Regions from separate parts of the Frateuria sp. GZRR33 genome, predicted to be linked through region 3. Evidence: predicted binding sites of a transcription regulator. Region 3 holds the regulator's gene; each other region holds the start of a gene.
What was found. The regulator sigma-54, encoded in region 3, starts transcription at its own class of promoters, with help from an activator protein. The targets are predictions, from matches to a motif close to TGGCACGNGCNTTGC.

Region 1: the regulator sigma-54 is predicted to act here: its motif matches at 1,387-1,401, upstream of ACFWZU_RS04070 (flagellar basal body-associated FliL family protein).
Region 2: the regulator sigma-54 is predicted to act here: its motif matches at 1,804-1,818, upstream of ACFWZU_RS13265 (PilZ domain-containing protein).
Region 4: the regulator sigma-54 is predicted to act here: its motif matches at 1,211-1,225, upstream of fliE (flagellar hook-basal body complex protein FliE).

What each region holds. Positions count from the first base shown of each region.
Region 1 is NZ_JBHZGK010000002.1:367,765-370,969, forward strand. It holds gene ACFWZU_RS04065 (flagellar hook-length control protein FliK) at 1-856, shown strand, start outside; gene ACFWZU_RS04070 (flagellar basal body-associated FliL family protein) at 1,468-1,977, shown strand; gene fliM (flagellar motor switch protein FliM) at 1,988-3,001, shown strand; gene fliN (flagellar motor switch protein FliN) at 2,998-3,205, shown strand, end outside.
Region 2 is NZ_JBHZGK010000010.1:78,328-81,532, reverse strand. It holds gene ACFWZU_RS13270 (AMP-binding protein) at 1-1,159, shown strand, start outside; gene ACFWZU_RS13265 (PilZ domain-containing protein) at 1,281-1,649, opposite strand; gene ACFWZU_RS13260 (segregation and condensation protein A) at 2,336-3,205, shown strand, end outside.
Region 3 is NZ_JBHZGK010000002.1:147,104-150,308, forward strand. It holds gene hprK (HPr(Ser) kinase/phosphatase) at 1-237, opposite strand, end outside; gene hpf (ribosome hibernation-promoting factor, HPF/YfiA family) at 611-934, opposite strand; gene ACFWZU_RS03055 (RNA polymerase factor sigma-54) at 1,059-2,501, opposite strand; gene lptB (LPS export ABC transporter ATP-binding protein) at 2,602-3,205, opposite strand, start outside.
Region 4 is NZ_JBHZGK010000002.1:360,659-363,863, forward strand. It holds gene ACFWZU_RS04030 (sigma-54 dependent transcriptional regulator) at 1-1,116, shown strand, start outside; gene fliE (flagellar hook-basal body complex protein FliE) at 1,268-1,591, shown strand; gene fliF (flagellar basal-body MS-ring/collar protein FliF) at 1,639-3,205, shown strand, end outside.

The DNA of each region.
Region 1 (3,205 bases), 220 kb from region 3:
CGAGGGCAAGCACGAGGCGGCCACGGCCAAGGCGCCTGCGAAAGCCGAAACACAGAAGCCGGCCGAGGTACCCGCCAAGGACGAGGGCAACCCCGACGCCGCGGCGCTGGCCGCGGCCATGCTCGCGCTGATCGGCCAGGCTGCACCGGCCAAGCCGCTGACTGCAGCCGGCATGGTGGCTCATGCGGCGAACAAGTCGGTGACCGCCGGCGCCGACGTGAAAACACCGGCCGCGATGGTGTTGCTCGCCAACACCGCGGCCGCCGCGGCCACCGCGGCGGCGGCCAGGCCCTCGATCAACGTCGATGCCAAAGCGCTGGCGCCGATGATCGCCAAGCCCGCCGAGCAAAAAGACGCCCCGATCGACCTGGCGCAGCTCGGCAGCCTGTCCGCCAACCCGATGCCGGCCCCCGAGGCCGCCACGACCGTCGCCCCGGCGCACAGCCTCAGTGTCGCCAGCCCGGCCGGCACACCGGCGTTCGCGCAGGAGTTGGGCCAGCACGTGGTCTGGCTGGGCCTGCAGGACGTCAAGCAGGCGCGCATCCGCCTGCATCCGGAGGACTTGGGGGCGGTCGACGTCAAGGTCAGCATGAACCACGACCGCGTCGACGTGAGCTTCGCCGTGCAGCATCCGGCGGCCGTGCACGCTGTCCAGCAGACGCTGCCACAGCTTGACGCGTTGCTGGCCCAGCACGGCCTGACGCTCGGCCAGGCGGACGTGGGGCAGCGCCAGCAGCAGGGTGAAGGCGGGCGCGGCGGCGAGGCGAGCGGGACGATCGGAGAGATCGAGGCCGAGCCGGCCGTAATGGCGAGCGCGCCGGTCGCGGCGCTCGGGATGCTCGATACGTTTGCCTGAGGGCTCACCCCCTCGACTCCGCTTGGGCTACGTCCACGGTGAACGGGGCTGAGATCCGTTCGCGCTGAGTGCAGGCGCCGAAGCGTGCTCGTCGCACGCAGGCATGCATGCACCGCCGTGTGAGTCCGGTATCCCGCCCAAAAGCGCCCCCATCCGCCTGTCGGCACCTTCCCCCGCGTTCGCGGGGGAAGGACCCGGGCACGGGCGCCGCGACTTCGATCCTTCCCCTCCCGCGTTCGCAGGAAGGGCTCGAGCACGGGCGCCGCGATTTCGATCCTTCCTCTCCCGCGTTCGCGGGGGAAGGACTCGGGCGCGGGCGCCACGTTTCGATCCTTCCCCCGTTCACGGGGGAAGGTGCGCGAAGGGCGGATGGGGGAGGCCTTGCGAAAAGCCCCCCACCCACCATCCGCCCCTTCACGCCCCCGCCGATTTCCAGGCGCCCGCCGTGATCGCGACGCGCCCGTTCCCCGGCACGCGTCAAGAAAGCGCCACGCCCGCCGCAAACCCCGCAGGACCAACGCTTTGCGCCGTGGCACGCGGATTGCAACGAGGCCCGTGCAAGGCGGCGCCCCAGGTGCCAGCCGAAGAAAAACGACAACCGAGGTTGAGGCATGGCAAGTACGGAACAGGAAGCGGTGGCGCCGGCGAAGAAGAAGCGCTCGCCGCTGGTGATCGGCCTGGTAGTGGCGCTGCTGGCGGTGTCCGGCGCATGCGCCTATCTGTTCGCCGCGCGCGGACACGACAAGCCCGCCGCCGCGGCCACCGACAAGGAAGGCGGTGTCGTCGCGCCGACCAAGACCCAACCGGAGTTCTTCCTGCCGCTGGACCCGGCCTTCGTGGTCAATTTCCGCGATGACGACGCCATGCGCTACCTGCAGGTCGGCGTCACGCTGATGTCGCACGACCAGGCCGCGCTGGACACCGTCAAGGGTGTCGATCCGGTCGTGCGCAACGCGCTGGTGATGCTGTTCAGTCGCCAGAGCTATTCCATCCTCAGCGACCCGGCTGGCAAACAGAAGCTGCAGGCCGAGGCGCTGGACGCGGTACGCAAGATCGTCCAGGCGCGCACCGGCAAGCCGGGCATCGACGCGCTGTACTTCACCAGCTTCGTGATGCAGTGAGGCATCGCCCATGAGCGACCTGCTTTCCCAGGACGAAATCGACGCGCTGCTCGACGGCGTCACCGGCGGCAGCGTCGCCACCGGCGAGGACGAGCCGCCGCCCACCGAGGCGGTGCAGGCGTACGACTTCACCCAGCAGGACCGCATCGTCCGCGGCCGCCTGCCCACGCTGGAGATGGTCAACGACCGCTTCGCGCGCTTTTTCCGCCTGGGCGTGTTCAACGTCCTGCGCAAGAGCTGCGAGGTGTCGGTGCTGGGCGTGAAGATGGTCAAGTTCGCCGAGTACGTGCACAGCCTGGCCGTGCCGAGCAACCTGAACCTGGTCAAGATCAAGCCGCTGCGAGGCACCGCGCTGGTGGTGTTCGAGCCGCGGCTGGTGTTCACCGTGATCGACAACTTCTTCGGCGGCGACGGCCGTTTCCACGCACGCATCGAGGGGCGCGACTTCACCGCGACCGAGAACCGCGTGATCCAGATCATGCTGACCGAGCTGTTCGGCGCCATGAGCGAGGCGTGGAACCCGGTGCTGCCGCTGGAGTTCGAGTACATGAACTCCGAGATCAATCCGCAGTTCGCCAACATCGTCAGCCCGACCGAGACGGTCGTGGTGTCGCGCTTCCACGTCGAGCTCGACGGTGGCGGTGGCGAGATCCACCTGACGCTGCCGTACGCGATGGTCGAGCCGATCCGCACGCTGCTCGACGCCGGCGTGCAGAGCGACCTGGCCGACCGCGATGACCGATTCACCGAGCACCTGCATGAGGAAGTGCTCGACGCCGAGGTGGAGCTGAGTTCGCTGCTGCTGGAAACCGAGCTTTCGATCGGCGACTTCCTGCAGCTGCGCCCGGGCGACGTGATCCCGGTGGCGCTGCCCGAGCATTGCACCGTCTTCGCCGAGGACGTGCCGGTGTTCCGCGGCCGCTACGGCCAGGCCAACGGCCAGACGGCGATCCAGTTCCAGACCCATGTCGGCCGACGCGAGAGGCGTGCGTCCGGCGAGTTCACAGAGAAGAAAAGCGCATGACTGCCAATGACGCCGCGGTCGCCGACCGCATCGAATCCGACGCCCTGAACGGCTTTGCCGTCGAAGGCGGCGATGTCAACCTGGACATGATCCTGGACGTGCCGGTGACGGTCGCGATGGAGGTCGGTCGCACCCGCATCAGCATCCGCAACCTGCTGCAGCTCAACCAGGGCTCGGTGGTGGAACTGGACCGTGCTGCCGGCG
Region 2 (3,205 bases), on a different contig from region 3:
GCCCGCCTACTCGCTGCCGAAGGCGGTGCGCTTCCGCGACGCACTGGCGCAAGGCGCATCGCACCCCATGCCCAAGGTGCAGCTGGGCCACGCCGACCTCGCCTTCCTGCAGTACACCGGCGGCACCACGGGCGTCGCCAAGGGCGCGATGCTGAGCCACGGCAACATGGTCGCCAACATGCTGCAGGCCAGCGCCTGGATCGGCGACCTGGCCAAGCCCGGTGAAGAGGTGATCATCACGGCGCTGCCGCTGTACCACATCTTCTCGCTGACGGCGAACGGCCTGGTGTTCATGCGCCTTGGCGGCCTGAACTGGCTGATCACCAATCCGCGCGACATGCCGGGCTTCGTCAAGGAACTGAAGAAATCCGGTTTCACGGCGCTCACCGGCGTCAACACCCTGTTCAACGGCCTGCTCAACACGCCCGGCTTCGCGGAACTGGACTTCTCCCGCCTGCACCTGACCCTGGGCGGCGGCATGGCCGTGCAGCGCGCGGTGGCCGAGCGCTGGAAGAAGACCACCGGCTGCACGCTCGCCGAAGCCTACGGCCTGACCGAAACCTCGCCGGCGGTATGCATCAACCCGCTGGACCTGCGGGACTACAACGGCTCCATCGGCCTGCCGGTGCCTTCCACGGATGTCGCGATCTGGTCGGAAGAGAACCAGCCGCTGCCGATCGGCGAAACGGGCGAACTGATGGTGCGCGGCCCGCAGGTGATGCAGGGCTACTGGCAGCGCCCCGAGGAGACGGCCAAGGTGCTCGGCGCCGACGGCTGGCTGCACACCGGCGACATCGCCCGCATGGACGAGAACGGCTACGTCTACATCGTCGACCGCAAGAAGGACATGATCCTGGTCTCGGGCTTTAACGTATATCCGAACGAGGTCGAAGACGTCGTGATGCAGCACCCCGGCGTGGCCGAGGTCGCCGCCGTGGGCGTGCCGGACGAGCACTCCGGCGAGGTGGTGAAGCTTTTCGTGGTGCGCAAGGACCCGGCGCTCACCGCCGACGTGCTCAAGCAGTTCTGCCACGACAACCTGACCGGCTACAAACGCCCGCGCCAGATCGAGTTCCGCGACGCGCTGCCGAAGTCCAACGTGGGCAAGATCCTTCGTCGCGAGCTGCGAAACGAGTCGAAGAAGGCAGCCACCGCCTGAAGCTGCGGGGGCGCGGTTTCCCTGGGGAGCGGGGGCCAGGGTGGGCAACGCGGCTGCGCATGCTGGCGCTCAGTCGCGTAACTGCCCCAATGTCGTCACACGGCGACAGCAGGGCGATGCCTCACTCCTCCCGCCAATGCTCCAGGATGTCGGCGTAGCCGCCGAGCAGGTTCCACAGTGGCACCTGCTTGTCTTCCGGAATGCGCGAGTAGGCAAAGCCGATGTGGCGGTCGGAAATGCGCGCGACCACCGCTTCGAGGTGGATGTGCAGGTCGCGGCCGAAAATCATGTCCAGCACCCACGCCTGCCCCAGCTCGCCCTGCCAGCCCAGCGGCCGGCGCAGCAGCGCGCCCGTCGCGGAAATGTCGACCAGTTCGGTCGGGTGTGACTGCACCCCGTGGCTCATGAGCACGGTGGTTTCGATGCGCATGCGCGCGGGCCGCAGGAACTTCCGGCCCGACTCATCCGCAACGTTGTCTTCGATCGTCATCTAGCTCCCCAAGCGGGCACCTGCACCCCTGTGACGTCCTTGCGATCGTACGACGCATCCTGCGTCTCATCGACAGCCGGTTGCCGCCTGCCAGCCGCCAGCGTTCAGGAGCCGGCTCGCACAGCGCGAAGGCTGTCGCCTCATCACGAGCAAAGCAAATGCCGTGCCATTCCTTGGCCGGTACGACATCATCCCACCTCTGGCGGGTATCGCCAGCGAACTGCCGCGCTCGGCTGCAGCACGACGCAACGTGTCACATGCTGCCCTACCGGCGGGCGGGCACACTGGACTTGCCGCAACGCTACCGCTAACCTGTGGCCATGCCCGGTTCCAGCGTGCGCCGTGCCGGTCGATACCGGCCATCGCGGCATGCTTCCCAGGTTCCCGGCAGATCGATTTGAATCGCCCGTGGCGCCGTGTCGCCATCCTGTCTTGCGTCCGCTTCGGGCCCGATGCCCAGCCCGGACGCCTTGGTGGCCGCCTGAGCCGCCTGACCGAACCGCCGTGGCGCGGCTTCGTCATGCGATACCGCGGCGACGGCTGTGCCGAAAGTGGCAAGCCAGCTTGACCGACTGTCGGCCCGAAGCCGCGGTTACGAGGGGACACCGTCCGCAGGGCGCCGCCCGGCCAGGACGAAAGGTTTGAAAGCATTGCCGGCCGCGTGAGCGGCCCCACGACATGCATTGATGAGCACAGAACCGCAGCAGCCGGCCGCACCGTCGCAGGACGCCTTCGCGTCGATTCCCCAGCAGCAGGAAATGCCGCTGGCGGTCGTGCGCGGCGAACCGTTGCTGCAGATGCCGCAGGACCTGTACATCCCGCCGGACGCCCTGGAAGTTTTCCTCGAGGCGTTCGAGGGTCCGCTGGACCTGCTGCTGTACCTGATCCGCCGCCAGAACCTGGACATCCTGGACATTCCGATTGCCGAGATCACCCGGCAGTACATGGAATACATCGACATGATGCGGGACGTGATGCGGCTGGAACTGGCGGCGGAATACCTGCTGATGGCGGCGATCCTGGGCGAGATCAAATCGCGCCTGCTGCTGCCCCGGCCGCCGGCCGAGGAAGGCATCGAGGACGACCCGCGCGCCGAACTGGTGCGCCGCCTGCAGGAGTACGAGCGTTTCAAGCGGGCGGCCGAGGACATCGACACCCTGCCCCGCGTGGAGCGGGACACGGTGCCGGTCCACGCCGAGGTGGGCGAGCGCAACGTGGTCAAGCTGCCGCCGCCGCTGGACCTGAAGGAAATGCTGCTGGCGCTCAAGGACGTAATGCACCGCGCCGAGCTCTTCGGCCACCACGCGATCAAGCGCGAGGCGCTGAGCGTGCGCCAGCGCATGGGTGAACTGCTGAGCCGGCTCGAAGACGGCACGTTCCACCGTTTCGAAAGCCTGTTCGACGTCAGCGAAGGCCGCCTGGGCGTCGTCGTGACGTTTCTTTCGATGCTCGAGCTGGCCAAGGAAATGCTGGTGGAAATCGTGCAGGAAGAACCGCTGGCGCCGATCTATATAAAGGCGAAGGCCTCGCTTGCCGAGGAAAGTGCCGAACTGCCG
Region 3 (3,205 bases):
GTCCTTGGTCACGATCAACGCCACCGGCTGGTAGGCGGCGATCTTGTGCATTGCCTCCCAGCGCTGGCGCGAGTCCAGGCTGTCGAGCCAGTTGAGCTCTTCGGTACCGATGATCTGCACCTTGTTGGGGTAGATCACGTTCAGGTAGCCGATCAGCGACGGGCGCCGGGTGGCGGTGGCGCCGGGCTCGAGTACGCGCCCTTCGCCACGCATGCCCGACACCCAGCGCAGGCCCATGCGCTCGTGGACACCGTCGAAGAGTTGTCGTGCGGTCAGGCGTTCCAAGAGGTTTCCCAGCCGTATGGCAATGGGCGCCATTGTGCCAGCTATGCGGGCGAGGGCGGGGGTGAGAGGGTGTCGCAGGGACGATCGATGCGCTCGCGGTATCTGGCTTGCGTGCTGGATCCTTGCCGGTTCACGGGGAAGGTGCCTGCGGGGCGGATGGGTGAAGCCCTGCGGCGGGCTGACACGGATATCGCTCGCCAAAGTCGCTCCCAGCCGCCTGTCGGCAGCCTCCCGCGGCCGCGGCGGCGGGCTTGATGTTGGGCACGTCGCTTCGGGCAAAAAAAGACCCGCCACCGGGGCGGGCCTTTTTGCCGGGCGGGGGCGCTCAGCCGATCTGGCGGGCTTCCCGCGCCTCCTGCTGGTGCTTGTCGGTCACCTTGTCGCGATGGCGACGCAACTGCGCGGCGAGCTTGTCGAACACCATGTCGATGGAGGCGTACATGTCCGCACCGCACGCCGCCGCATGAAGCGCGGCACCCGTGGTGCTCAAGGTGGCGTCGGCGCAGTGCTGCAGCTTGTCGATCGACAGCACCATGGTCAGGCCCAGGCACCTTTCGTCGAGGCGGGTCAGGCGATCGAGCCGGGACTCGGCATGCGCACGCAGGGCGGGCGTGACTTCGATCTGCTGGCCGGTGAGTTGGAACTGCATGGGGCGCCTCCTCTGTTACGGGCCGCCGTGGGGCGGCGGGTTCGCATGCCGTGGCGGCATGCCGGTTCACTCATTCGTATGGGATCGTTCGGGCCGGTTCCAAGTGCTGGGTTTCAGGGGACGGTCAGCCAGCGCGCTGGCGCTCGCTGGAACTGGGGATGCGCAGGGCCTCGCGGTACTTGGCGACGGTGCGGCGGGCCACCTGGATGCCCTTGCGGTTGAGCTCCTCGGCCAGGGCCTGGTCGGACAGCGGCTTGCGTGCGTCCTCGGCGTCGACGAGTTTCTTGATCATCGCCTGGATGGCGGTGGCCGAGGCGCCGCCACCGTCCTCGGTCGAGACGCCACTGGAGAAGAAGTACTTGAGTTCGAACGTGCCGCGCGGGGTATGGATGTACTTGCGCGTGGTCACGCGCGAGATGGTCGATTCGTGCATGCCGACTTCCTCGGCGACCTCGCGCAGGACCAGCGGGTGCATCGCTTCGGGGCCGTAGTCGAGAAAGGCGCTCTGTCGGCGCACGATCGCGTCGGCGACCTTCAGCAGCGTCTCGGCGCGCGATTCCAGGCTCTTGATCAACCAGCGCGCCTCCTGCAGCTGGCCGCGCATCCAGCTGGCATCCTCGCCGCGCGCCTGCGCGATCAGGCTGCAGTAGTGCTGGTTGAGGCCCAGCCGGGGCTGGCAGTCGGGGTTGAGGCTCACCTTCCAGCGGCTGCCTTCCTTGTAGGCGTAGACGTCCGGCGCCACGTACTCGACCGGCGTGGCGTCGAGTGCGGCGCCCGGGCGCGGGTCGAGGCTGCGGATCAGCAGCGCCGCGGCGGCGACTTCTTCCTCGCTCGCGCGCAGCTTGCGCGCGAGCTTGGCGACGTCGTTGCGTGCGAGCAGTTCGAGTTCGCCGGCGACGATCTGCAGCGCGAGCCCGCGCTGGGGCGTGTCCGCATCGAACTGCTCCAGCTGCACGCGCAGGCAATCGCGCAGGTCGAGGCTGGCGATGCCGGTGGGATCGAACCGCTGCAGCTGCCGGCGTACCGCCTCCACCTCGTCGGCGCCCGCGTCGAGGTCCGCCGGCAACGCCGCGAGCACGCCTTCGATGCCTTCGGCGAGGTAGCCGTCGGCGTTGAGCGCGTCGATGATGACGGTGGCGATCAGGCGCTGCCGCGTATTGAAGGGCGACAGGTTCAACTGCCAAAGCAGGTGTTCCTGCAGGGTTTCTGGCGCGGCGTTCTGGGGTTCGAAGTCCTCCTCGCCGCGGCTGCCCGATGGCGCGCTGCTGCCGAGCGAGAAATCGATGGGCGCCTCGGCGGGGCCATCGGTCTCGCCCCAGTCGGCGCCGTCGTCCACGTTGTGGTCGACGGTGGGCGCCTCGGCCGGAGCGGCGCTGAAGCCTTCTTCTTCGGTTTCGCCGGGCTCCGCCGATTCTTCCTCGAACTCCAGCAGCGGGTTGCCTTCGGCGATCTGCCGAAGTTCCGCTTCCAGCTCCAGCTGCGACAGCTGCAACAGCCGGATCGCCTGCTGCAACTGCGGCGTCAGGGTGAGCTGTTGGTTGAGTCGGAACTGGAGTCCGGGTTTCATGCCAGCCGGTGCGGAGGGACGTGGGATCATCCTACCCCGGCGGGTGTGACGCGACCATAGCGATGGCAGGTGCTGGCGGGCCCTGCGTCACATCACCGCTTCAGAGCTTGAACTCGCGCCCCAGATAGACCTCACGCACCTTCTCGTCGGCAAGGATGTGCGCGGGCGTGCCGCGCGAGAGCACCTCACCGTCGTTCAGGATGTAGGCGCGGTCGCAGATGCCCAGCGTCTCGCGCACGTTGTGATCGGTGATCAGCACGCCGATGCCGCGTTCCTTCAGGTGGCGCACGATGCGCTGGATCTCGCCCACCGAGATCGGGTCGACGCCGGCGAACGGCTCGTCCAGCAGCATGTAGCGCGGCTGTGCGGCCAGCGCGCGGGCAATCTCCACGCGGCGGCGCTCGCCGCCGGAAAGGCTGATGCCTTTCTGGCCGGCAATGTGGGCGATCTTCAGCTCGTCCATCAGGCCTTCGAGCTGTTCGTTGCGCTGGCGGGCGGTGAGGCCCTCGCGCAGCTCCAGCACCGCCATGATGTTGTCGGCCACCGAGAGCCGGCGGAACACCGAGGCCTCCTGCGGCAGATAGCCGATGCCCAGCCGGGCGCGGGCGTGCATGGGCAGCCCGGTGATGTCCTGCCGGTCCAGCCGGATGGTGCCGCCGTCGGCCTCGACCAGGCCCACCACCATGTAGAAGCAGGTGGTCTTG
Region 4 (3,205 bases), 210 kb from region 3:
CCGCTGCGCTACGAGCAACTGGCCGAGGTCATGCGCAGCCTGTACGCCCGCCTGCTCGGCGGCCGTCGCGGCGAGCTGCGCTTCGTCGGTGAATCCGCACCGATGCGCCGCGTCAACGCGCTGATCCGCCAGGTCGCGCCGTTCGACTCGTCCGTGCTGGTGCTGGGCGAGTCCGGCACCGGCAAGGAGATGGTCGCGCGCACCATCCATGAGTGTTCGCCCCGTCGCGACAAGCCGTTCGTGGCGATCAACTGCGGCGCGATCCCGGCCGAGTTGCTGGAAAGCGAGCTCTTCGGCCACGAGAAGGGCGCCTTCACCGGCGCGATCAGCACCCGCAAGGGCCGCTTCGAGATGGCCGAGGGCGGCACGCTGTTCCTCGACGAGATCGGCGACATGAGCCTGACCATGCAGGTCAAGCTGCTGCGCGTGCTGCAGGAGCGCGTGTACGAGCGCGTCGGCGGCAACAAGACCCAGCGCTGCGACGTGCGCATCATCGCCGCCACCCACCGCAACCTGGAGCAGGCGATCGCCGAGGGCAAGTTCCGCGAGGACCTGTTCTACCGCCTCTCGGTGTTCCCGCTGGAGATGCCCGCGCTGCGCGAGCACCTGGACGACCTGCCGGTGCTGATCAACGAGTTCAACCAGCGCCTGGCCCGCCGCGGCCTGGGCAGCGTGCGCTTCTCCGCCGGTGCGGTGAACGCGCTGCACCAGTACGCCTGGCCGGGCAACGTGCGCGAGCTGTGCAACCTGGTCGAGCGCCTGGCGATCCTCTATCCGCACGGCGAGATCCGCGCCAGCGACCTGCCCGAAAAGTACCGCGGCCGCCAGGCCGTGGAGGAAGTGCCGGGCGCCTCGCTGCTGGCCATGATGGACGGCGCGCCGATGCCGGCGTCGATGGCCGCCGCCGTGGCGGTCGCCCCCGACGCCACGCTGCTGCCCGAGGGCGGGCTGGACCTCAAGGACCACCTGGCCGACATCGAAGTGGGCCTGATCCGTCAGGCGCTGGACGTCACCGGCGGCGTGGTCGCCCATGCGGCCAAACTGCTGCACATGCAGCGCACCACGCTGGTGGAAAAGCTGCGCAAGTACGGGCTGCAGAACAGCCTGGCGGCCTGATCGACGCGTCGATCGGCGAGGGTCCATCGGGAATCGTTGCCCGCGCAGGGTGTGCGCCTCTTCGATTCCCATCCCCACGGGCGATTCCCGCTTCTGGCACACCTCGTGCAGTCACCCCCCTTAAGAACCCGCCACGCGCCGGAAACCCGACATGAGCACCATCGACGTCAACAACCTGCTCGCCCAGATGCGCCAGCTTTCCAGCCAGGTGCGACCGGCGGAAACCGCATTCAGGGCGGCGCCGGCGGCGAAGGCGGACTTCGGTGCGCTGCTGAGGGAATCGATCGGCAGCGTGGGGCAGAGCCAGCAGCAGGCCGGACAGATGGCGGCGGCGTTCGAGCGCGGCGATCCGGGCGCGGACCTGGGCCGCACGATGGTGGCGATCCAGAAGGCCGACCTCTCGCTGCGCACGATGACCGAAGTGCGCAACAAGCTGGTCGATGCCTACAAGGAAATCATGAACATGCCGGTGTGAGCACCGGCCTGACGTTCTCTCTCCCGCTTTACGGATGATTCGTACCCATGGCTGACAACGCCATCGCCACCACCGACAGCCCGGCCAATCGCTTCGACCTCAAGCAGCTCGCGCGCAGCCCCGCCTCGCGCCAGTTGCTGCTGCTGGTCGGCATGGCCGCGGCCGTGGCGCTCGGCGTGGCAGTGGTGCTGTGGTCGCGCGGTCCCAACTGGGGCCTGCTCTATGCGGGCCTGGGCCAGCAGGACGCCGCCGCGATCACGCAGGCGCTGCAGTCCACCAGCACGCCCTACAAGCTCAGCGACGACGGCGGCTCGATCATGGTGCCGGCGTCCGACCTCGCCGCCGTGCGCCTGCGCCTGGCCGGGCAGGGCCTGCCGCAAGGCACCGCGACCAATTCCGTGCCCCAGGCCGATTCGCCCTTCGGCATGAGCGATCTGGCCGAGCGCACGCGCTATCAGCAGATGCTCGAGACCGACCTGGGCAACACCATCGGCAGCCTGCAGGGTGTGCGCGCCGCGCGCGTGCACCTGGCGCTGGCCAAGCCGTCGGCTTTCATCCGCGACAGCCGCGAGGCCAGCGCCTCGGTGCTGGTCACGCTCTATCCCGGTCGCCAGCTCGACGCCAGCCAGGTGGCGGCGATCGTGCACCTGGTCGCCGCCTCGGTGCCGGACCTCGATGCCAAGCAGGTGTCGGTGATCGACCAGCAGGGCCAGCTCCTGACCGGCAGCGACCCGGACAGCGCCGCCGCCGTGGGCGACAGCCGCCTGCGCCTGGCCACGCGGATGGAGAACAGCTACGCGCAACGCATCGAGGAGCTGCTCACGCCGCTGGTCGGCCCGGGCAAGGTGCATGCGCAGGTGTCGGTCGACCTGGACTTCAGCGCCACCGAAAAGGCCAGCGAGACCTTCGACCACGACCATCCCGCGCTGCGCAGCGAGCAGACCAGCAGCGAACGCCACGCCGATGGCAGTGCCGCCGACGGCGGCGTGCCCGGTGCGCTCAGCAACCAGCCGCCGGTGATGGCCGCGCAGCCGACTGCCGCCAACCCCAACGCCGGCGGCAAGGCTGCGGTCGCGCCAGCGGCCGCCACCGCGCAGACCAGCACCGGCGACAGCTCCTCCAGCGCCACCCGCAACTACGAACTGGACCGCACCATCAGCCACACCAGCGACCCGGCCGGCCGGCTGGCGCGCCTGAGCGTGGCGGTGGTGGTCGACAACAAGACCGTGAGCGGCCCCAAGGGCGACACCAGCGTGCCGTTCACCGCGCAGGAACTGGACCACCTGACCCAGCTTGCCAAGAACGCGGTCGGCTTCGATTCCTCGCGCGGCGACAGCGTGAGCGTGATCAACCAGGCCTTCCGTACCGCGCCGGCGGCCGATGCGCCCGAACAGCTGCCGCTGTGGCAGCGTCCCGGTGCGCTGGACCTCATCAAGCAGGCGATCGGCGTGCTGATCGCGCTGATCGTCGCGTTCGGCCTGCTGCGCCCGTTGCTCAAGGGCCTGCTGCGCAGCGCGCCGCAACCGGCGCTGGCCGCGGCCGGCCACGTGCCTACGGTTTCGGTGCGGATTGCCGATGACGATGACGAGGGGAACCGGCTGTCGGGCCCGCAGG